One region of the Acetatifactor aquisgranensis genome, then DNA from elsewhere that is predicted to be linked to it. Evidence: a T-box and tRNA genes for the amino acid it is inferred to sense, from the RefSeq annotation. Region 1 holds a T-box; the other holds one or more tRNA genes.
What was found. The T-box of region 1 lies ahead of pheS (phenylalanine--tRNA ligase subunit alpha). A T-box ahead of a tRNA ligase gene usually reads a tRNA of that ligase, here a tRNA-Phe.

Region 1 (7,572 bases):
AGCTGGTGGTCCCCACACAGACAATCCTGCTGCCCTCCGCTTTGGTACGGTTGATCAGGTCCGCTGTCTCCCGGGATATCTGATAATGCTCCGAGTGCATGTGATGTTCCAGCACATTCTCCTCTTTCACGGGGCGAAATGTGCCAAGTCCCACATGCAGCGTCACATAGGCAAGCTTTACGCCTTTCGCCTCCAGCTGGCCTAAAAGCGCCTCTGTAAAATGCAGCCCCGCCGTAGGCGCGGCTGCAGAGCCCTCATGCTTTGCATAAACTGTCTGATAGCGGTTTTTATCCTGAAGCTTGCGGGTGATGTATGGCGGCAGCGGCATCTCCCCCAGCCTGTCCAGCACCTCCTCGAATATCCCCTCATAGGTAAAGCGCACCAGGCGGTTGCCCTCCTCCACTGTCTCCAGGATTTCGGCTTTCAGCAGGCCGTCCCCAAAGGAAAGCTTCGTGCCCGGGCGGCATTTCTTTCCGGGCCGCGCCAGCGTCTCCCACACATCGCCGCTCTTTCGCTTTAGCAGAAGCAGCTCCACATGGGCGCCGGTGCCCTCCCTCTCGCCCAAAAGCCTTGCCGGGATGACCTTGGTATTGTTCAGCACAAGGCAGTCTCCCGGGCGCAGGAAGTCCGCGATTTCCCGGAACACATGATGGGAAACTGCCCCGGAGCGTCTGTCCAGCACCAGGAGTCTGGAGGAGGTTCTCTCCTCCAGAGGGTCCTGTGCGATCAGCTCCTCAGGCAGTTCAAAATAGAAGTCAGATTTCAGCATTCCGCCGCTCATTACATCCCTGCCCCCTCCGCGAACACGATGTAGCCGCGGTATGTCTCATATACGTCAGCCTTGCTGGTGGCCTCCCAGGGCGCATGCATGTTCAGCACCGGCACGCCGCTGTCGATTACGTTCATGCCGTACTCGGCCAGGATGTATGCGATGGTCCCGCCGCCGCCTACATCTACCTTGCCCAGCTCCGCGGTCTGGTAGACGATGCCCTTTTCATCCAGAATCCTGCGCAGATACGCGATGTATTCCGCGTTGGCGTCATTGGAGCCGCCCTTTCCTCTGGAACCTGTGAACTTATTGAAGACCATTCCCTGGCCTACAAAAGCGGAATTCTTCTTCTCAAAGCAGGACGCGTAGGCGGGGTCGAAGCCTGCGCTGACATCGGAGGAAAGCATGCAGCTGCGTGCCAGGCATCTCCTCAGGTTCAGCTCGCTGTACTCGCCGGTGAGGTTCATCAGCTCCGCCACCGCGTTCTCGAAAAATCTGGACTGCATGCCCGTAGCGCCTACGGAACCGATTTCCTCCTTGTCCACCAGAATGCAGCACAGGGTCTTTTCAATTTTCCCTACGTCCAGCATGGCGCGCATGGAAGTGAACGCGCAGACTCTGTCGTCCTGTCCATAGCCCAGAATCATGCTGCGGTCGAAGCCCACTTCCCTTGTCTTGCCCGCGGGCACGATTTCCAGCTCCGCGGAGAGGAAATCCTCCTCTTCCATGTCATAGGACGCTTTCAGGATGTCAAGGATGCCGGCCTTGATGGCTTCCTTGGCTTTTTCCTTGTTCCCGTCCTTCTCCTTCTCTTCCCCTGAAAGCACGATGGGCTTGCTGCCGATGATCAGGTCAAGGGCTTCCCCTTCGATGACCTTGGAGGCCTTTTTCTCCATTTGCTCTCCCGCCAGATGAACCAGCAGATCCGATATGAAGAAGACGGGGTCATCATCATTCTCGCCGATGCTCATCTCGATGGTGGTGCCGTCTTTCTTTACCACCACGCCGTGCAGCGCCAGGGGCAGCGCGACCCACTGATACTTCTTTACGCCGCCGTAATAGTGAGTGTCCAGATACGCGAAGCCGCCCTCCTCATACAGGGGATTCTGCTTGACGTCGATTCTGGGGCTGTCGATATGGGCGCCCAGGATGTTCATGCCCCCGGTCATGGGCTTCTCGCCGATCTGGAACATGGCGATGGACTTATTCATGCATACGCTGTAGACCTTGTCCCCTTTCTGCAGCTTCCTGCCTTCCTGAACCAGACTCTCCAGCTCCTGATAGCCCTCCGCCTCGATGGTGTTCACGATGGTGTCGATGCACTCACGCTCGGTCTTGCCGTTGTCCAGGAACTCCCTGTACTCCTGATTCAGCTTTTCCAGCTTCTCAAGCTGCGCCGCGTCATAGGTCTCCCACGTCACTTTTCTTTCCATTTCTTTATTCCTTTCTCGCTTTTCCGATTTTGTGGCAAATCTCTTCCCACAAGATACTTATATTGTAGCATACTTTCCGATTTATGGGAACTCCCCGCAGGGCAAAAGATTGTCCCGCGGGCAGGCTTTACTGCCGCAGTTCGATTCCCATCTGCTCTAAACCGTTCAGAATCTTCTTCATGACGGCATTGACGTCATTGTCCTCCAAAGTCCTGTCTTTAGCCCGGAAAGTGATGGAATAGGCCACCGATTTATATCCGGCCTTAATCTGCGCTCCCTCGTAGATATCGAAGAGCTGATAGGACTCCAGAAGCTTCCCGCCCCTCTGGGCAATCACTTTCTCAATGTCGCCTGCCAGAATCTCTTTCGGCACCACCATGCTGATGTCGCGGGTCACAGCAGGATACTTGGCTATCCCCTCGTACTTCCTGTCGAAAGTAGTAAAAGGAATCACCTCCGGCATATCCAGCACCGCCACATAGGCCTTTGCGCCAATCTCATAGTTGTCCAGCACCTCGGGATGGACTTCGCCCAGATAGCCTACGGTGGTGCCCTCATACTGAATCAGCGCCTGGCGGCCCGGGTGCAGGAACGGCTTCCCGGCGTTCGGATCGTATGCCGGCTTTTTCTTCATGCCTGTGCTGATGAAGAACTCTTCCACCACGCCTTTCATGGTGAAGAAATCCCCTTCCCCATAAAAGCCCAATGTCAGCTGCATCCGCTCCTCGGGCAGCTCCTCAAGGGGCAGACCCCCCGGCAGATAGATATTGCCCAGCTCATAGAGCCTGACATTTTTATTCCTGCGGTTGTAATTGGTGGCCAGGCTGGTCAGCATCCCATGCAGGGAAATCGTCCGCATGACGGAGAAATCCTCTCCCAGCGGATTGGAGATTGTCACGGTCCGGCGCAGCTTATCCTCTGCGGGAATCAACAGCTTGTCGAAGACTTTGGGACTCTCGAAAGAATAGTTCATCCCCTGGGAGAAGCCGCAGTACTCCGCGATGTCCCTTGCCTTCTGCTCAATGCGCAGCTTGTAGGATAGCTTGCCGGCGGTGGCCTCCCCGGAGGGCAGCGTGGTGGGAATCTTGTCGTAGCCATAGAACCTGGCCGCTTCCTCCGCCATATCCGCATCGCAGTTCAAATCCTGACGGAAATACGGTATCACCAGCTCGGTGGCGCCCTCCTGGTTCTTCACGGCCTCGATTTCCAGGCGGGCGAACATCTCCAGCATATCCGTCTCCTCAATGTCCGTCCCCAGAAGCGCATTATATTTCTCAGGGCGGAAAGGCAGCACCTTTTTTCCTGCCATGGGCTGGGCCACGTCCACCACGCCGCCTACCACTTCCCCGCAGCCCAGCTCCTCAATCAACTGGCAGGCGCGGTTGATGGCGTCCAACGCGTTGTGGGTCTCCAGACCTTTCTCGAATTTGCCGGAAGAATCCGTGCGCAGACCGATTCTCTTGGCAGACTTTCTGATATTGGGGCCGTTGAAGATGGCTGCCTCGAACAGGACGGTCTGCACCTTGTCGGTAATCTTGCTGTTCTCGCCGCCCATGATGCCGCCGATGGCCACTTCCTTTTCCGCGTCGCAGATCATCAGCACTTCGCTGTCCAGCTTCCGCATCTGGCCGTCCAGGGTCTGGAACTCATCTCCGTCCTTAGCCCGGCGGACAATGATTTTGTGCCCTGCGATGGTGTCCAGGTCAAAGGCGTGCATGGGCTGGCCGTATTCCTCCATCACGTAATTGGTGATATCCACCAGATTGTTGATGGGGCGGATGCCGCTGGCTGCAAGGCGCCTCTGCATCCACTTGGGGGAGGGGCCGATTTTGATGTTCTTGCATACTCTTGCGCAATATCTGGGGCAGAGGTCGGGATCGCGTACTTCTACGCTGATGTAGTCATGCACATCCTCTCCGTTGCCGGTCTCCTTCACCGCGGGCGGAAGGAAAGGCTTCCTGAAAGTAGCCGCCGCCTCCCTGGCCACGCCCAGCACGCTGTAGCAGTCTACCCGGTTGCTGGTGATTTCATATTCAAAAACGGTATCGTGCAGCCCCAAAAGCTCCACGGCATCAGCGCCCACCCGGGCGTCCTCTCCGAAGATATAGATTCCGTTCTCCGGCGCTTCCGGGTACATGTTCCGGTCGGAGCCCAGCTCCTCGATGGAGCACATCATGCCGTTGGAGGGCACGCCCCGCAGCTTGCCGGCCTTAATCCTGATGCCCTCCTCCGGCAGCGGACCGCCGTCGTGGCCTCCCGCCACCTTTCCGCCGTCTAAGACCACGGGCACCTTGTCGCCTGTCTTTACGTTGGGGGCGCCGGTGACAATCTGGATGGTCTCCCCGCCGATGTCCACCTGGCAGACAATGAGCTTATCCGCGTCGGGATGGCGCTCAATGGACAGAATCTGCCCCACCACGATTTTCTCCAGGTTCTTATCTCTCCTCTCGAAGCCCTCCACTTTCGTGCCGGACAGGGTCATCGCGTCGCAGTACTCCTGATCCGTGCATTCCAGTTCGGGCACATATGCCTTAATCCATGACAATGCTGTATTCATGTCTTTTTCCCTTTCTCAATATATTCAGTATTTCGTTTTATTTTATGCGTTTTAATATTTATCCGGGACATCCTGTTTTCGCCCTAGAACTGCCTCAGGAATCGGATATCGTTCTCGTAGAGCAGACGCATGTCGTCAATCTCGTACTTCAGCAGAGCGATGCGCTCCAGTCCCATGCCAAATGCAAAGCCTGTATACTCCTCAGGATCGATATTGCTCATCTCCAGCACATGGGGATGCACCATGCCGCAGCCCAAAATCTCAATCCAGCCGCTGCCCTTGCAGAACCGGCAGCCCTTGCCTCCGCATTTGAAGCAGGTCACGTCCATCTCCGCGCTGGGCTCCGTGAACGGGAAATGGTGGGGCCGGAATTTTACTTTCGTCTCCTCCCCGAACAGCGCTTTCGCGAATTCCGCCAGCGTCCCTTTCAGATCCGCGAAAGTGATATGCTTATCAATGACCAGCCCCTCAATCTGGTGGAAAGACGGGGAATGGGTGGCATCCACTTCGTCCGAGCGGAACACTCTGCCCGGCGCAATCATGCGGATGGGCAGCCTGCCCTTTTCCATCTCATGAACCTGCACGCCGGATGTCTGGGTGCGCAACAGGATATCTCCTGTAGCGCTTGCCACATAAAAGGTGTCCTGCTCATCCTTGGCCGGATGGTCCGCGGGAATGTTCAGCGCCTCGAAGTTATAGTAATCCTTTTCCACCTCCGGGCCTTCCACCACCTCATATCCCATGCCGACGAAGATTCGCTCCACTTCCTCCAGAGCGATGGTATTGGGATGTCTGTGGCCCAGTTCCGCCCTGCTGGCGGGAAGCGTCACATCGATGACCTCGGCCTTCATTTTGGCTTCCCTGACGGCCTTTTCAATCCTTGCCCTGCTCTCCTCCAGAACCTTTTCGATTTCGGCCCTGGCCTCATTCACCATCTGGCCTACTTTGGGGCGCTCCTCCGGCGCCACGTCCCGCATAGCTTTAAGCAGGTCGGTAAGCTCGCCTTTCTTGCCCAGGATACTTACCTTGAGTTCATTCAATTTGTCGGCGGAATCACAGTTTTTTATCTGTGAGAGCGCCCTTTCCCTGATTTGTTCCAGTTTTTCTTTCATCTTTTCCTCCTGTTCCTGTTTCCGTAACTGTCCGGCAATCCACGCCGTCTATGGCAGTCAGTGCTCCTGCCGGAAACTGCGGATTTCCACAAAAAATCCCCTGCAGTTTCCGAATACAAAACTGCAAGGGACGAAATATATTTCCGCGGTACCACCCTGCTTCCGGCATCCTGTCCTGTACAGAACACCGGCTCTCATTTGCGCGTAACGAGCGCCCCACGTCCTGGCTTACTGGCTTATCGCGGATATATTGACGATATATCCGCAATCCGCGTTCTGTCAGGCAGCTCCGGCGGGAAATTCACGATTCCTCTGAACTTAAGGAAGTTTCCACCCGATGACTTCCTCTCTCTGTAAGAAAAGCAACCGCTACTTGGCACCATCTATGCCTTTCAAATGCCTTATTAGTTCTTAATCATACTGTCTTCCCGCCAAAATGTCAAGGGAAATCCGGCACTTTTTTGGGAAGACATTTTTACATTATACTGCATGGTCTTACTCTTTCAGCGCTCTTTCGAAGCCGGGAATGCCCCCGGGAACGTAAGCTCTGCCCGTCCGGCGCCTCTTCCCATCCGATATAGGACACATAATAACCCGGAGCGGAAATCCTTACAAGTTTGACAAATCACCTCGCGGCCTTCTCGAAATAGGCCTTGATATTCTGCTTGATTTCTTCCGACTTCAGGGATTTGGGCAGATAGCCTGCGGGCTTCAGGTCCACTACCTTTCTGACGCTCTCCCTGTCCGTTCTGCTGGTGAGGAAAATGACAGGCGTGTCAGCCAGCTCCTCCTCTGCCCGAATCATCTCCAGCACCTGCTTTCCATCGCAGACTGGCATCTCATAATCTAACAGGACCAGATCCGGCTTATCCAGCGTCATGCTCCTGATTGCCGCCACGCCGGACTTAGCCAGCGCAACTGCATAGTCCTTACCCAGCAGCTCTTTCATGGCCTGCTGCATGACAAGGGAATCGTCTACCACGAGAATCTTCTTTTTCTCCGCCATATCCTGGGTCTCAAGATACTTTTTGATCTCCTCCATAGCATTCTCCGCCCTGATGGATGCCGCGCCGGTCCCCTCTACAGGCAGCGTCACTTCTTCGGTGAGCAGATGGGGCGCCGACACGCAAAAAGCGAAATATCCCTCTCCTGTATTGAACAGCAGGCTGCACTGGGAATCCCTTTTTGCAAATGCCCGCTCAAACTGATCATAGTTCAGCAGATTCTCATCCAAAACATCGAACTGACTCGCGAACGGGAAATGCTCCTTGACGCGGTCCACGAACTGCCTTGCCGTATACCGGGTGGCATTCATCATCATGACATCTACGCCCCTGGTCTCGGAGCCTATCATCTTGCCGATTGTATTGACAATCAGCTGCTCCTCGAACACCAGGAAAAACTCCCACCGCTCCCCTTTCTCCGTCCCATACATCAGCCTGTAGTAGAATCCTTTCCCGAACTTCTCCCCCCCATAGCTTTCACTGATGACCCTGGCATCCAGCTCGAACATTTCCCGGAGCTGCCCGATAATGAATTTCTTCATGGCTTCCTGCTTTTCAAAGGGAAGCAGATTCTCCCATTTGCTCTCCACCTGCCCTACGATTGCACGGTCCTCCGTCAATGTATGGCCGATGAGCCATCCGGCGCATACTCCCAGGAAATGCTTCACCGCTTCCTCAGAATAGTAGGACTCCGCGA
Region 2 (14,021 bases), on a different contig from region 1:
TGCCACGCCCCGGTGAAGTTATCCGGCGTTTAAAAGGTTGTACGATAACACCCGGTATATTGCAAGCAGTCATCCTATAAAGCCGTAGGGCGTGATACGGACGGATGGCCGCTTGCGGTATGCAAAATCACAGATTCATGCAAAGGGAGGAACTTAACATGGGAATTTTAAAAAATCTATTCTCTAAAAAGCAGGAAGAGCCAACACCGACACCACCGCCCCAGGAAGAGCCAAAAAGGCCAAAAGGGATAATCAAGACACAGCGGCATAAACTGGATAATGTAGAAGCCCACATGAAAGATATTATGGAACTTGTGGAGGAAAACGAGGACTATAAACTTTCCAAAAAGGAAATCATAGAAAGCGGCCTGGAAGATGAAAAAATCTATGAATATGAATTGTGCGGAAAAATAGAACTTTTGTTCGGGGGGGGTAGAACCTATTCAAGCCTTTATGGGTGATGTATGTATTGGAGAAATAAAGAAAGGCAGCAGGGCAAAGGTAAAAAAGCTGATAGAAAGCGGAACTATCCAGAAGATTGAAGCGGAGGTTTCCGGCGGAAATTATAAAATAGTACGATATGACAGCGGCAGGGACAAATATTTTTATGATTCGTTAGAAGATGCGTTTTGCATCACCATTGAAATCACTTACCGGGAAGAGATTAAAGAGGATGTAAAAAAATAGGACATTGGACGGCACGGATTCTTTCCGTGTCCGTTTCTTTTGGAGGGATGGATTTCATGGGGAAGCATTTAACTAAAAATGATAGGATAAAGATGGAAACAATGCTTAATTCCGGCCATAAGGTAACGGAGGTTGCGGCGTATTTGCACGTTCATAGAAGCACCATATACCGGGAAATGAAAAGGGGAGAATATACCCATAGAAATAGTGACTATACCGAGGAAGTGAGGTATAGCAGTGATTTGGGGCAAAAGAACCATGATTGGAACGCCCAGGGAAAGGGGCGCAGTCTTAAAATTGGGAATGATATGCCTTTAGCTGAATACATAGAGGATAAGATTGTAAACGATAAGTATAGCCCGGAAGCCGCATTGGCAGCAGTAACCCAAAGTGGGATTGAGTTTAAGACCTCTATCAGTGTGAGGACTTTATATAGATATATAGACAATGGTATTTTCTTAAAATTAACCAATAAGGACCTGCCGATAAAAGGGAAGAGGAAAAAGCATAATAAGAAAGTAAAGGTGCAGAAAAGAGCATCCGCCGGGGAGAGCATAGAGAACCGCCCGGAGGAAGTAAAGGACCGGGAAACCTTTGGACATTGGGAAATGGACACGGTAAAGGGAAAGCAGGGCATTACAAAGTCATGTATGCTTGTATTAACAGAACGTAAAACCAGGGATGAAATCATCATTAAGATGCCAGACCAAAAGGCGGCAAGCGTAGTGGAAGCCCTGGACCGGTTGGAAAGGAAATGGGGCGATATGTTCCCTAAAGTCTTTAGAAGTATCACCGTGGACAATGGGGTGGAGTTTGCGGACTATGAGGGGTTAGAACGGTCTGTTTTGCATGATGGGGAAAAGCGGACCTTTCTTTTCTATTGTCACCCATATAGCAGTTGGGAGAGGGGCACAAACGAGAATAGTAACCGCCTTATCCGCCGCCATATACCAAAAGGGGAGGACTTCGAGGAAAAGCAGGATAAGGACATAGAGTATATAGAAACCTGGATAAACAACTATCCCAGGGGGATTTTGGGGTTTAAGACTTCCGCCCAACTCTTTGAAGAGGAAATCAAGAAACTGGCCTAAATTTTTTCAAAAAGTTGTTGCATAACTATTGACAAAATGCAGGATGGAAAAAAATTTTGCAAAAGTATTGACAAAAGCTTCATTTCAGTGTAAAATAATCAGTGTTGTGACGCAGGAATATGTAGCAGGCCCAGATAGCTCAGTTGGTAGAGCAGAGGACTGAAAATCCTCGTGTCACTGGTTCGATTCCGGTTCTGGGCATTTGGGATTCGATAAATTAAACAGGCAATACTTATGCAGGTGTAGTTCAGTGGTAGAACACCAGCCTTCCAAGCTGGATATGTGGGTTCGATTCCCATCACCTGCTTTTTTGTTATGATAAAAAGGACTTCTGTCCTGAGCGGAGGCTCTTTTTTCAGGCCGAAGCAATAGTGAGGTTAACGGATATCTGGAAAAGGGCAATGTTTCGAGGGGGAGGGAACTTGATAAAATCGGGTCTGTATGGTACAATGGCCTTATTCAGGACAGGAAACGGCCGTGGTCATAAAGATTATATGCGGTGCTGCGCACATGATAAAATCGGTGTCGGCGAAATAGATAGAAAAGAAAGGAATGTGACTCATATGGAAAAAATCGCAAGCTTCACAATAGATCATATCAAACTGCAGCCAGGTGTCTATGTGTCCCGCAAAGACACGGCGGGGGCAGAGACGATTACCACCTTTGACCTGCGCATGACCAGCCCCAATGAGGAGCCTGTCATGAATACGGCGGAGGTACATACCATTGAGCATCTGGGAGCCACTTTCCTGCGCAACCACCCGGAATACGGCCCCAGGACCGTCTATTTCGGCCCCATGGGATGCCGTACCGGCTTCTATCTGCTGCTGGCCGGGGATTACAGCTCAAAGGACATCCTGCCCCTGATGGTTCAGATGTATGAGTTCATCCGGGACTATAGGGATGAGGTGCCCGGCGCCTCCCCGAAAGACTGCGGCAATTATCTGGACATGAACCTGCCCATGGCCAATTACCTGGCGAAGAGATATCTGGACAATGTGCTCTATGGAATCGACGACAGCAGGCTGGTTTACCCGGAATAAGATGACTGCCTGTCAGCAGGCGGACTGGCGAAGCATGATTGCGCAGGGGGCAGACTGCCGCACTGTTTAGGGTGCAGAGAGGAAAACCTGCGCGGAAACGAGGAGGATATGACAAAGATTGGCATTATCGGAGCGATGGAGCTGGAAGTAGAACAGCTGAAGAAAGAAATGACTGTGACAGAAGTGGTGAAGAAAGCCGGAATGGACTTTTTCCAGGGAACCCTGAATGATGTCCCTGTGGTCATTGTCCGCTGCGGCATCGGAAAGGTGAACGCGGCGCTTTGTGTACAGATTCTGGCAGATGTATTTTGGGTATCCCATGTCATCAATACCGGCGTGGCAGGTTCCCTGAACGCGGATCTGGACATCGGAGATATCCTGATATCCAGGGACGCCCTGCACCACGACATGGACGCTGCGATTTTCGGCTATCAGCCCGGAGAGGTGCCCCAGATGGGCTTTAGGGAATTCAAGGCGGATGAGCGGATGATGGAGCTGGCTAAGGAGGCCTGCGAAAAGGTGAATCCTGACATTCATGTCATGTATGGCCGGGTGGTCAGCGGCGATCAGTTCATCTCCAGCAGGGAAGTGAAGGAACGCCTGATTGCACAGTTCCACGGCGACTGCGCGGAGATGGAGGGAGCCTCCATCGCCCACGGTGCGTATCTCAATAGCCTGCCTTTCGTCATCATCCGGGCCATTTCGGACAAGGCGGACGACAGCGCGGAGATGGATTACCCTACCTTTGAGGCGGCGGCAGCGAAGCATTCCGCTGCGCTGGTGAAAGAAATGATAAAAGGACTTCTGCCCTGAGCGGAAGTCCTTTTTGAACGATGCCATATTCTATGCGGAGCCTTCCGGCTTTTTCTTCTTGTTGAAGACGAAGAATTTGCTGAAGATATAGTTGGCTATGGTTACCAGTACGGCGGATATCACGCTGGCCACCACCAGATTGATGTTCAGGGCTGTCAGCACCTGCATCACCACGATGTCCAGAATCCATGTGGCCACCCTGGAAAGCACGAATTTCGGGGCATCCTGGCGCATGGGCACCTTGCTTTTGAAGACGAACCTGCGGTTGGTGAAATAGGCGAAGATGACGCCCGTCACCCAGTTGATGGTGCTGAGCACGGTATTCTGCACGGGGGTGGGGTACATAGTATTGTCGTAGAGCAGGGCGTTGGCGAGGAACTTTGCCGCCCAGGACACGATGGTGGTCATGACGCCCACGATGAGGTAGACGATGATCTCCTCATATTTCTTGTATAGTGCTTTACATTTCTCTATCATTGGTTTCCTCCTGTTGCCGGCTTTTTGGTATTGCGGATGTTAAAACAGGCCCGTCAAGGGTTGACGATATTCCTGTCTTCTCCGCGCAGGTAAGCGGCGATATTGAGATAAGCCTCCTCAACGCAGCGCCTGCGGGCCTCCACGCTGGCCCATGCCAGATGGGGCGTGATGATGAGCTTTACGCTGTCCTTGCATCTGCTCAAAGGATTGTCCGGGGTCAGAGGTTCCTTTTCCACCACATCCAGGCCGGCAGCGGCTATCTCGCCGCTTTCCAGGGCCTCATATAAATCGGCATTGTTCACCACCGGCCCTCTGGCCACATTCAACAGGATGGCGGTCTTTTTCATCTTTTTCAGGGCATGGGCATCGATGAAATCCCGGGACAGGTCGCTTAAGGGGCAGTGCAGGGACAGGAAATCGCACTCTGTAAGCAGTGTGTCCTTGTCCAGCCGGGGATATTCCGTACAGGAGCTTTTTCCCGTGACAGAGTGGAAGACCACTCTGCAGCCGAAGGCCTCCGCGATCTTTGCCACGCGCCTGCCGATATTGCCCATTCCCACGATGCCCCAGGTCTTGCCCTCCAGCTCGCAGAAAGGCAGGTCGAAATTGGAAAAGCGGTCCTGGGCGCTGTAGGCGCCGGATTTCACATAGGCGTCATAGTGGAACAGCTTCTGGCTTAAGGCAAGCGCCATGGTGAAAGTATGCTGGGCAACCATGGCTGTGCAGTAATCCCGCACGTTCGCCACCTTGATACCTCTGGATTTGCAGTAGTCCAGGTCGCAGTTGTCATAGCCGGTGGCGAATTCGCAGATCAGCTTCACGTTTGGCGCGTCTTTCAGGGTCTCCTCCCTCAGGGGCGACTTGTTGGCGATGACGATATCCGCGTCCCTGACCCGGTCCCGGACTTCCTCTAAAGTGACAGTATTGTCATAAACGGTGACTTCTCCCAGTTCGCTTATACAGTCTGCGGACATATCCGCCCCTACGCTGTTTCTCTCTAAAATCACGATTTTCATATATTTGCTCCTCCGTCAGGAAAGCCTGCGAAGCGCTTGTCCGCAGGCTCATGTCCAATTCAGTGTAGCAAAGTTATATCACAAATTCAAGTCAATTTGGGAAAATTTCCAATCAATTGTGAAAATCACCCATATTAAGAAGTCAAAAATTCTTTCAGCAGCGCTTCCAGCTCTTCCTCGGTAACAATGGCTGAGGTGTCAGCCATGGCTGAGGCGTCGGCCATAGCTGAGGTGTCGGCCATGCTTGAAGAACCAGCCATAGCCGAGGGGGCTGTCATTGCGGAGATATCTCCCACAGCAGAATTACCCGCCATGGAAGGATTCTGGAATTGGGAGCCGACGGATTGGGGCGGCGTCAGCACCGGTTCGGATACGGCTTGCCCCGCCTCCGTGTCCGCCAGTTCCTCCCCGCCGGCGGCCAGCCTGTTTCCGATGGGCATCAGCTCCAGTGTACGGCGCTCCTGGGGCCTGGCGGCTGCGCCGCGTCCGCTCCTGCGCCGCTTTCCTCTGTTCTGAGAACGGCTTTCCCGCTTTTCCTCAAACACGGATTCTCCATACAGCATCTCGATATCCTGCCTTGTGATTTCGATGCGGGGGGATAAGTGGTTTTCCAGATAGTCCACCAGGTTCACTTTCAGCACTCGTTTCTTGCCGCTGACATCCACCACTGTGGAGATGCTGAAATAGGCGTACAGGCCGAAAAAGCTGGCGATGTAAAAGGGCAGCACATCTCCCAGGGTCCGTCCCCCCAGGATGCTCTTGCACACCCCTATGCCGGAGCAGACCACCGACAGGAGCATCATCTGGCCGGACAGGTGGTAGAGGGTGTCGAAGGACAGAGGACCCAGCGCCATCCTGCCCAGGAACTTGTCCACAAAAACGGGTATGTTCGCCACTCCGCCGGTGAGCTCGTAGCAGCTGGCGAATTTTGTCTTGCACTGCCGCAGCAGCCTGTTCTTCGTGGAGGCCATGTTGTCAGCCTCTTTTATCATATTCCGGTACAGCAGCCCTAAAAATATCCGAAGGATGATGCTGATTCCCAGACAGGTAAACATACAGATCGTTATCAGTCTTTCTTCCTGAAATACGCGAAACATAGTGTACCTCCTCTCTGCTTTGCAGGTTTCACGGCAGACAAGCCTGCCATGCTTTCAGTATAACGCAGAGGCACCTAAGTTTACAGATTTTTCCATCGCATTTTTCCATGTTTTTCTGACAGGAAAACAGCTGTTTCCCGATGCGGGAGCGTGCAAAAACCGATTGCAGAATAAGGCAAAATCTGTTAGAATGTACCTTAATAGGGAAAGATAAAGGAGAGAGAAAAATGGATTCATTGAAGTACAAGACACATGGGACCTGCTCACAGCAGATTGACATCGAATTAAAGGACGGCATCATCGACTCCGTGAAGTTCACCGGAGGCTGCCACGGCAATCTGCAGGGCGTCAGCGCTCTGGTAAAGGGAATGAAGCCCCAGGAGGCCATCTCGCGTCTGAAGGGCATCCGCTGCGGCATGAAACCGACCTCCTGTCCTGATCAGCTGGCACAGGCACTTGAAGAGATGATTTATACTGCTTAATGATTTCACTTGCCGTAAAACCAGACTGCATAACGCCGGCTGGTTCAAGCGCATGATTGCAATAGGCAGTATTCAGCGTTATGCAGTATAATCTTAATTCCGAAAGGCATTTTATGAAAAAAATAGTTTTGACAGGCGGGGGCAGCGCAGGGCACGTTACCCCCAATATTGCATTGCTTCCGTCTCTGAAAGAAGCAGGATATGAGATTACTTATATGGGCTCCTATGACGGCATCGAGAAGAGGCTGATCGGGGATTTCGATTTGCCCTATGTTGGCATCGCCACGGGAAAGTTCCGCCGGTATCTGGACCTGAAGAACCTGACGGATCCTTTCCGGGTCATAAAGGGCTTTTCCGAGGCAAGGAAGTTTCTGAAAGAGTATCAGCCCAATGTAGTCTTTTCCAAAGGGGGCTTCGTGTCCGTTCCTGTGGTGCGGGCAGCGGCATCTCTGGGCATTCCCAGCATCATCCACGAATCGGATATGACACCGGGGCTTGCCAATAAGATATGCATCCCTGTGGCCAAGAAAGTATGCTGCAATTTCCCCGAGACCCTGAAGCTTCTGCCCGAGGACAAGGCGGTGCTGACGGGCTCCCCGATCCGGGCGGAGCTGGCCCAGGGGAACAAGCTGGCGGGCCTGGATTTATGCGGATTCAATGCCAACACGCCGGTCATTATGGTAATCGGCGGAAGCCTTGGGGCCGCCAATGTGAACAAGGCTGTCCGGGAGGCTCTGCCCAGCCTGCTGGGAGATTTTCAGGTGGTCCATCTGTGCGGCAAGGATAAGGTGGACAATCTGCTCCTGAATACCCCGGGCTATAAGCAGTTCGAGTATATCAAGGCGGAGCTGAAGGATTTGTTCGCCATGGCGGACATCGTGATTTCCAGGGCGGGGGCCAATGCCATCTGCGAGCTTCTGGCGCTGAAGAAGCCCAATATCCTCATACCGCTTCCCGCCGCCAGCAGCAGAGGGGACCAGCTGCTCAACGCCAGATCCTTTGAGGCTCAGGGCTTTTCCATTGTGATAAACGAGGACGACCTGACCACTGAGCTGCTGGTGGATAAGGTGCACGAACTCTATTTCTCCAGGCAGACTTTCCGGGACGCCATGAACGACAGCGGCCAGATGGATTCCATCCGGACGATTATGCAGCTGATCGAGGGAGCGGCTTAAGGAAAAGAGGACGGCACACTCTTTTTCCGAATCGCGAATATAGTAGAGAGAAGACTTTTGTGAAGCGGGAGATTATTTATGCTTATCGCTTCTCTCCTGTTCGGGATTTCGGCAAGCCTGGACGCGCTGCTTGTGGGAATCAGTTTCGGACTGCGCAGGGTGCGCATCAGACTCTGGCAGAATCTGGCCATCAGCCTGATCACTCTCTTGGGGACCTGCCTCTCCGTGGGGCTGGGGCACCGGCTGGCTTCCTTTCTGCCGGAGGCGGTCAGCGCATACGCGGGAAGCCTGATTTTGATTCTCATGGGGCTGTATTACATCGCGAAGTGGGGCGCCTCTTTCTGGAAAAGCTGCAGGGCGGCGCCTGCGGGATATCCGGCGGATTACAGAGAGCGGGAGTCCAAAGAGGCAGCCGCCTCTTTAAGGCTCTCGGAAGTGTTCGGCTTAAGCCTGACGCTCTCCCTGAATAACCTGAGCGCGGGCCTGAGCGCCAGCCTGGCGGGCCTGGCCCTTGTGCCTGCGGCCATCGCTACATTTGCCTGTTCCGTGCTGTTTCTGGCCTCCGGCAACCGTCTGGGAAGCTGCCATGGGCTTCAGCTGGCAGGCTGTGTGGCAGAGCCGGTTTCCGGCATACTGCTGATCGGGCTTGGGCTGGTGCAGCTGTTCTGGTGAGGCGGGATGACCGCAATGCTGACAGATTCTTTTGTGCGAAACGGGAGTTCTTCCTGTTTCGCTCTACATAGCTTTCATCGCATCATTTTTCCTGGCAAGAATACCAAAAACTTCATAAAGCAGGAATAAGCCCCCGGGAAAAAGGGGAAAATGAGTGGGACGAACTGAACCGTTTCTGAAAGGTGGGGAATGCCATGGCTTTATCTCCTGTGTTGGATGAGAACATCCGCTACATCGAAGCGCATCTGCCGGTCAGGGAAAGCTTCGATTTTATGACAAGACATCTGTATCTGGGAAAGACTCCGGCTTTTTTTCTGGGCCTGAACGGGTTCTGCAAGACAGAGGTGCTGCAGCAGATTTTTTCCGATCTGCAGGACGCCTCCTACATGAAAGACGAAAAAGTGGCAGATATTGTGCGGTATATGGATGGAAAGTTGGGATATGCCCAGGCTTCGCTGTGCGGTTCCTGGGAGGACATATTCAGGAACGTGCTCAGCGGCCCGGTGGTCCTGCTGGTGGACGGCTTTTCAGAGGCTATACTGATAGATGTGCGCACCTATCCCGCCAGAGGCGTGGCGGAGCCGGATTTAGAGCGGGCGACAAAGGGGGCCAGGGACGGATTCGTAGAGACCTTATTGTTCAATGCCAACCTGATCCGCCGCCGGGTGCGGTCCGAGGGTCTGGTTTTTTCCATGCATAGCGTGGGGCAGGAGAGCAAGACGGATGTGGCGGTTGCGTATATACGGAATTCCGTTAATGAAGAATTGCTGGAAAAGCTGGCGGAGAGGATAGATGCCCTGCAGGTCACTTCCCTGACCATGGGGGCGAAGAGCCTGGAAGAGCTTCTGGTGCACAAGCACTGGTGGAATCCCCTGCCCAGCATACGGATGACGGAGCGGCCTGACGTGGCCTGCAGCTATCTGATGGAGGGGCATATCCTGGTGCTGGTGGACAATTCGCCCCTTGTGCTGATTCTCCCCTGTACGGTTTTCCAGTTCACCCAGAGCCCGGAGGATTATTACAAAAGCCCCTCTGTGGGCACATATTTCCGGCTGGTGCGTTTCTTGTGCATTCCTGTGAGCCTGCTTCTGCTGCCGCTGTTTTTGCTGATTACGGCTTGTTTTCCGGATATGGCCATGGACTGGGGGCTGCTTTCGGATGGGGCACTGACCAAAGAGAGGCTGTTTTTCTATATTCTGGCGGTGGAGTTCCTGCTGGACCTGTTCAAGTATTCCTCTTCTTTGAGCTCCGGGAAGTTTTCCGGCTCTCTGTCCATTGTGGGGGGACTGATAATCGGGGATATCGCGGTGAGCCTGAACTGGGCTTCTGTGGACGTGCTGTTCTACGCGGCCGTGACGCTGTTGGCATCGCTGGCCGTTGCGGATACGGAATTCAGCGACGCTGTGCGGCTTTACAGGATTCTGCTGATTGTGGGCACCGGTTTCTTCGGTATGGGAGGATTTCTGGTCTGTCTGGCGCTTGTGCTGCTGTCTGCGGCCACTACGCCTACTTTCGGCGGGTTCAGCTATTTCTGGCCCCTGTTTCCTTTCAATAAAAAAGCCCTGGGCAGACTGCTGTTTCGCAGTCCCACGCCCAAGGCTCAGCCCTCCAGGATATGGTATCGAGGCAAGGTTCACAGATAGATTAGTTTGCTTTCTTGAATTCCAGAGGGTACTGCAGACCGGGGAGAATCTCGCCCTCGCTGGGGTCAGCGCCGGAAGGAAGCTCAAGCTTCAAGGTGTCGCCGCTGATTGTGAAGATATCGTATGCGCTCTTGTCGATATCTTCCCCTGATTCAGCCATGTAGAGCTTGTCGCCGGATGTCTCGTATTTGCCGCTGGTGGTCATCTCGTTCAGCAGGGAGTCTACATCCAGTTGGCTCTCGAAAGTCTGGCGGAGATAATCTTCGATGCTGCTGCCGTAGGTCTCTTCAAAAGCGGCATCCGCGCCAGCCTTGTCCAGTCCCTGATTGGAGAACTCGCTGTACAGCATTTCGGCGCTGAAAGCCAGGAACTCGTCCAGCCATGTGTTGAAGTTGGCCTTGAAAGATTCCTGCTCACCATACATGGTGAAAGTCTTGTCATCCTTGAACTCGAAGCAGATGGACATCATCAGCGGAGCGCTGAAGCCCGCATAGTCGTCGCCCATCTCTCCGGCCAGGAGATCCGCCAGGTCATAGTCCAGAGACCAGGTTCCTACCAATTCTTTTCCGCTGTCGCTGCCACCGCATCCGCATATGGTCAAAGCCATGACGAAGACCAGCAGTACGGCCAGTATCTTGCTCATTTTTTTCATTTCATTTTCCTCCTCAATTTATGATGACGCTTTAGATACATTACTTAGTTTAGCACTAATTTTCATGGCTTGCAAGGAGAATATGGGTTTTATGAAATTTCGTAATATAGTGTATAGAACATCAATATTTACATAATGTTTTATCCTTTTGGTCAAGTTTTGAGATTTTTGGTGGTTGAAACTAATATTGTTTGAAAGCCTTGGGAGGAAAAATAATTTTACGCTTAATATATTGATTACATTGCTAATTGTAGATACAAGTCGGCGGCGGTGCTCAGGAAGCAGATGAATATTATTGGGACGGAAGGTATTGAACAAGCGCGACATTGATGTGGCAGAAGAATATATGAAAATTAAAAACCCCACATTTTGTGAGGTTTTCTTTAAATAAAAGAGCGATAGACGGGACTCGAACCCGCGATTTCCACCTTGGCAAGGTGGCGCTCTACCAACTGAGCCACTATCGCATTACCTGCAAACAATCATAACCGCTTGCACTTATATTAGTATACGGCAAACTTTCCTGTCTGTCAAGCAATTTTTTGAATTTTTACAATTTTTGTATTTTATCATCTTCCGGCCCCTGGCTTTCAGCCTGTTCCGCGGCCTCAATCTGCCGGGGCGCACAGGGGGCGAAAGCATCCCTTGCCCTGTACAGCTCCCGCTGGAATGTCCGAAAATCGTCTTCCAGATAATCAAAAGCCAGAAAGGCAATCTTACCGCCCGCATATTCCAACACGAATATCTTGAAAGGAGTGGAAAAAAAGTAGATGGGTGCTGCCACCAGACCTACCGCCAGCAGGATAGAACAGGCCCAGATAATAGAGTCCCATCCAAAATAAAGGTGATCCACAATCTCCACAAAATGCAGGAAAAAGGCTGTGGCAATGCTGAGGAGGACTACGAACAGCAGCTCCAGCGCAAGGACGATGCCCAGCCTGGTGGTGGAAAACCCGGAACTGATGATATCCCTCACATCAAGGGTGCTCTCGCCTTTCTTCAGGCGATAGGCCCTGTAGGTATTATGGAGATATAGTCCCCTGACATACACCCGCTTATCTGTGAGCACACAGAAATTGCTCCGCATACGGCCTTCATCTAAAAATTTGTAAAGAAAGCCATGTCCTAAAATAGCCGCTTCTTTTTCAGCGGCATCCATGAATAGACTGTTGATTTCTGCCATATTTTTGAATTCCCCCTGTCCCCGGATATGCTGTTGTCTGTGAAAAAAGCGCCGAGGACGCTTCTTTCACGCTACGCCTGCCTTACGGCAGGCCTGTCTGTTTTGACTATGGTCTCACTTAGAACATCCCGGGCGGCAGAGCGCTCCGCCGCCAAGGATATTCAGGTGAGAATCAAGAACGAGGTGTCAAGCATGCGTCCACACTTTTCACCTCGTGTATATCATAAGGCTTACAGATGGTCCAGTCCCGTACGCCGCAAAAGGCATTGTAATTTTACCACAAATGCGTTATAATAATTTTGCGTGTATCGCAGACTCGTTCTGTATCGTGTGGTAGCCAACTACCAACCTTGCCACAGGAAGTGCCAGCTTCCTGTGGTGGTACACCGATATTATTACGTCCTTGTATTCTCGATTCTTATTTTACCATATCTTGTCTGTTTATACAAGTGGCAAAAAATTTTAAATAGAAGATTATAAAATAGATTATAAAATACTGTTGCGGGAGGAAATCAATGAACGGTATGAATGGCATGAACGCTGCTTCGATGCTGAAGCTTATGGGGGCGAGAAATCAATTCAACCGCAATCATCCGAAGTTCAGCGCTTTTCTGAAAGCAGTCTTTTCCAGACAGATAGAGGAGGGGACAGTGATTGAACTGAGAGTCACCAGGCCGGGGGAAGAGCCCATCACAACGAATATTAAGGTGCAGCAGTCGGACTTGGAACTTCTGGAGGAATTGAAGGAACTGATGAAATGATATATCTGTCACAATTTTCCTTTCCGGACATAGAGCGGGAATACGATTTCCTGATGGGGATAAAGAGGACCTGCTATGACAGTTTCTATCCCTTTCAGGTCCTGTCCGGGCATGGCTTGCGAATGCTGGATTTTGAGCCGATTACGATTCTGTACGGCGGGAACGGTTCCGGAAAGACCACAGCGCTGAATGTGGTTGCCCAGAAGCTGGGAATCACAAGGGAATCCGTGTACAATCGCTCCAATTTCTTTGAGGACTACCTGAAAATGTGCGATTTCGAGATGCGGGAGCCTGTTTCGGAGAACAGCAGAATCATCACCAGCGACGATGTCTTCGACTTCGTCCTGAACCTCAGATGCCTGAACGATGGTATCAGCCAGAAGCGGGAGGAACTGTTCGAGGAATACCTTGAGAATAAATATTCCCATTTCCAGATGAAGTCTTTGGAGGACTATGAGCAGCTGAAAAAGGTTCAGATGGCCCGCCGCAAGACTCAGTCCAGGTATGTAAGAAACAATCTTATGGACAATGTGCGGGAACATTCCAACGGCGAGAGCGCCTTTCTTTATTTTTCCGAGAAGATTCAGGAGAACGGCCTGTATCTTCTGGACGAGCCGGAGAACAGCCTTTCGGCCTTGCGACAGCAGGAGTTTGCGAAGTTTTTGGAGGATTCCGCGCGCTTCTTCGGCTGCCAGTTCGTCATATCCACCCATTCGCCGTTCCTGCTGGCCATGCGCGGGGCGAAGATTTACGACATGGACGAGGATGTGGTGGATGTAAAACGGTGGACGCAGCTGGAGGGAGTCAGGATGTATTTTGATTTTTTCATGAAGCATGAGAGGGAGTTCGGGCAGTGAAGCGGTGTGCATGCAAAAAAGAGCCGTCTGGAAAACGGCTCTTTTTCGTACTTAATTGTAGTTGTCGATGCAGGGCTGGAACATGTCCTTGGTCACGCCGCAGATAGGGCAGCACCAGTCAGCGGGAAGATCCTCAAAAGCGGTGCCGGGCTTGATGCCGTGCTCGGGATCGCCTTTCTCGGGATCATAAGTATATCCACAGGGATTACAAAAATACTTCTGCATATGAATCAGCCTCCTTTATTAGTTTTGAAATGTTTAGCCAAAGTATCTCTTCAGCAGACCCTCAAATGCCTTTCCGTGTCTGGCCTCATCCCTTGCCATCTCATGAACGGTATCATGGATAGCATCCAGATTGGCAGCCTTGGCTCT

Region 2: it encodes a tRNA-Phe, which carries the amino acid that the T-box ahead of pheS (phenylalanine--tRNA ligase subunit alpha) is inferred to sense. The anticodon was not compared.

Annotation. Positions count from the first base shown of each region.
Region 1 is NZ_CALPDH010000031.1:36,120-43,691, reverse strand. Features, by position in the region: gene queA (tRNA preQ1(34) S-adenosylmethionine ribosyltransferase-isomerase QueA) at 1-769, opposite strand, end outside; gene NFS35_RS22090 (aminopeptidase) at 781-2,202, opposite strand; gene pheT (phenylalanine--tRNA ligase subunit beta) at 2,330-4,759, opposite strand; gene pheS (phenylalanine--tRNA ligase subunit alpha) at 4,843-5,871, opposite strand; T-box leader at 5,995-6,266, opposite strand; gene NFS35_RS22075 (hemerythrin domain-containing protein) at 6,497-7,572, opposite strand, start outside.
Region 2 is NZ_CALPDH010000009.1:3,383-17,403, forward strand. Features, by position in the region: gene NFS35_RS09295 (hypothetical protein) at 159-461, shown strand; gene NFS35_RS09300 (hypothetical protein) at 454-687, shown strand; gene NFS35_RS09305 (IS30 family transposase) at 744-1,778, shown strand; tRNA gene NFS35_RS09310 (tRNA-Phe) at 1,907-1,979, shown strand; tRNA gene NFS35_RS09315 (tRNA-Gly) at 2,015-2,085, shown strand; gene NFS35_RS09320 (S-ribosylhomocysteine lyase) at 2,342-2,821, shown strand; gene NFS35_RS09325 (5'-methylthioadenosine/adenosylhomocysteine nucleosidase) at 2,930-3,634, shown strand; gene NFS35_RS09330 (GtrA family protein) at 3,665-4,111, opposite strand; gene NFS35_RS09335 (D-2-hydroxyacid dehydrogenase) at 4,165-5,127, opposite strand; gene NFS35_RS09340 (hypothetical protein) at 5,262-6,224, opposite strand; gene NFS35_RS09345 (TIGR03905 family TSCPD domain-containing protein) at 6,461-6,706, shown strand; gene NFS35_RS09350 (undecaprenyldiphospho-muramoylpentapeptide beta-N-acetylglucosaminyltransferase) at 6,820-7,881, shown strand; gene NFS35_RS09355 (manganese efflux pump MntP) at 7,960-8,553, shown strand; gene NFS35_RS09360 (spore germination protein) at 8,748-10,196, shown strand; gene NFS35_RS09365 (hypothetical protein) at 10,198-10,848, opposite strand; tRNA gene NFS35_RS09370 (tRNA-Gly) at 11,243-11,315, opposite strand; gene NFS35_RS09375 (hypothetical protein) at 11,399-12,031, opposite strand; gene NFS35_RS09380 (hypothetical protein) at 12,547-12,792, shown strand; gene NFS35_RS09385 (AAA family ATPase) at 12,789-13,649, shown strand; gene rd (rubredoxin) at 13,701-13,874, opposite strand; gene NFS35_RS09395 (NADH peroxidase) at 13,908-14,021, opposite strand, start outside.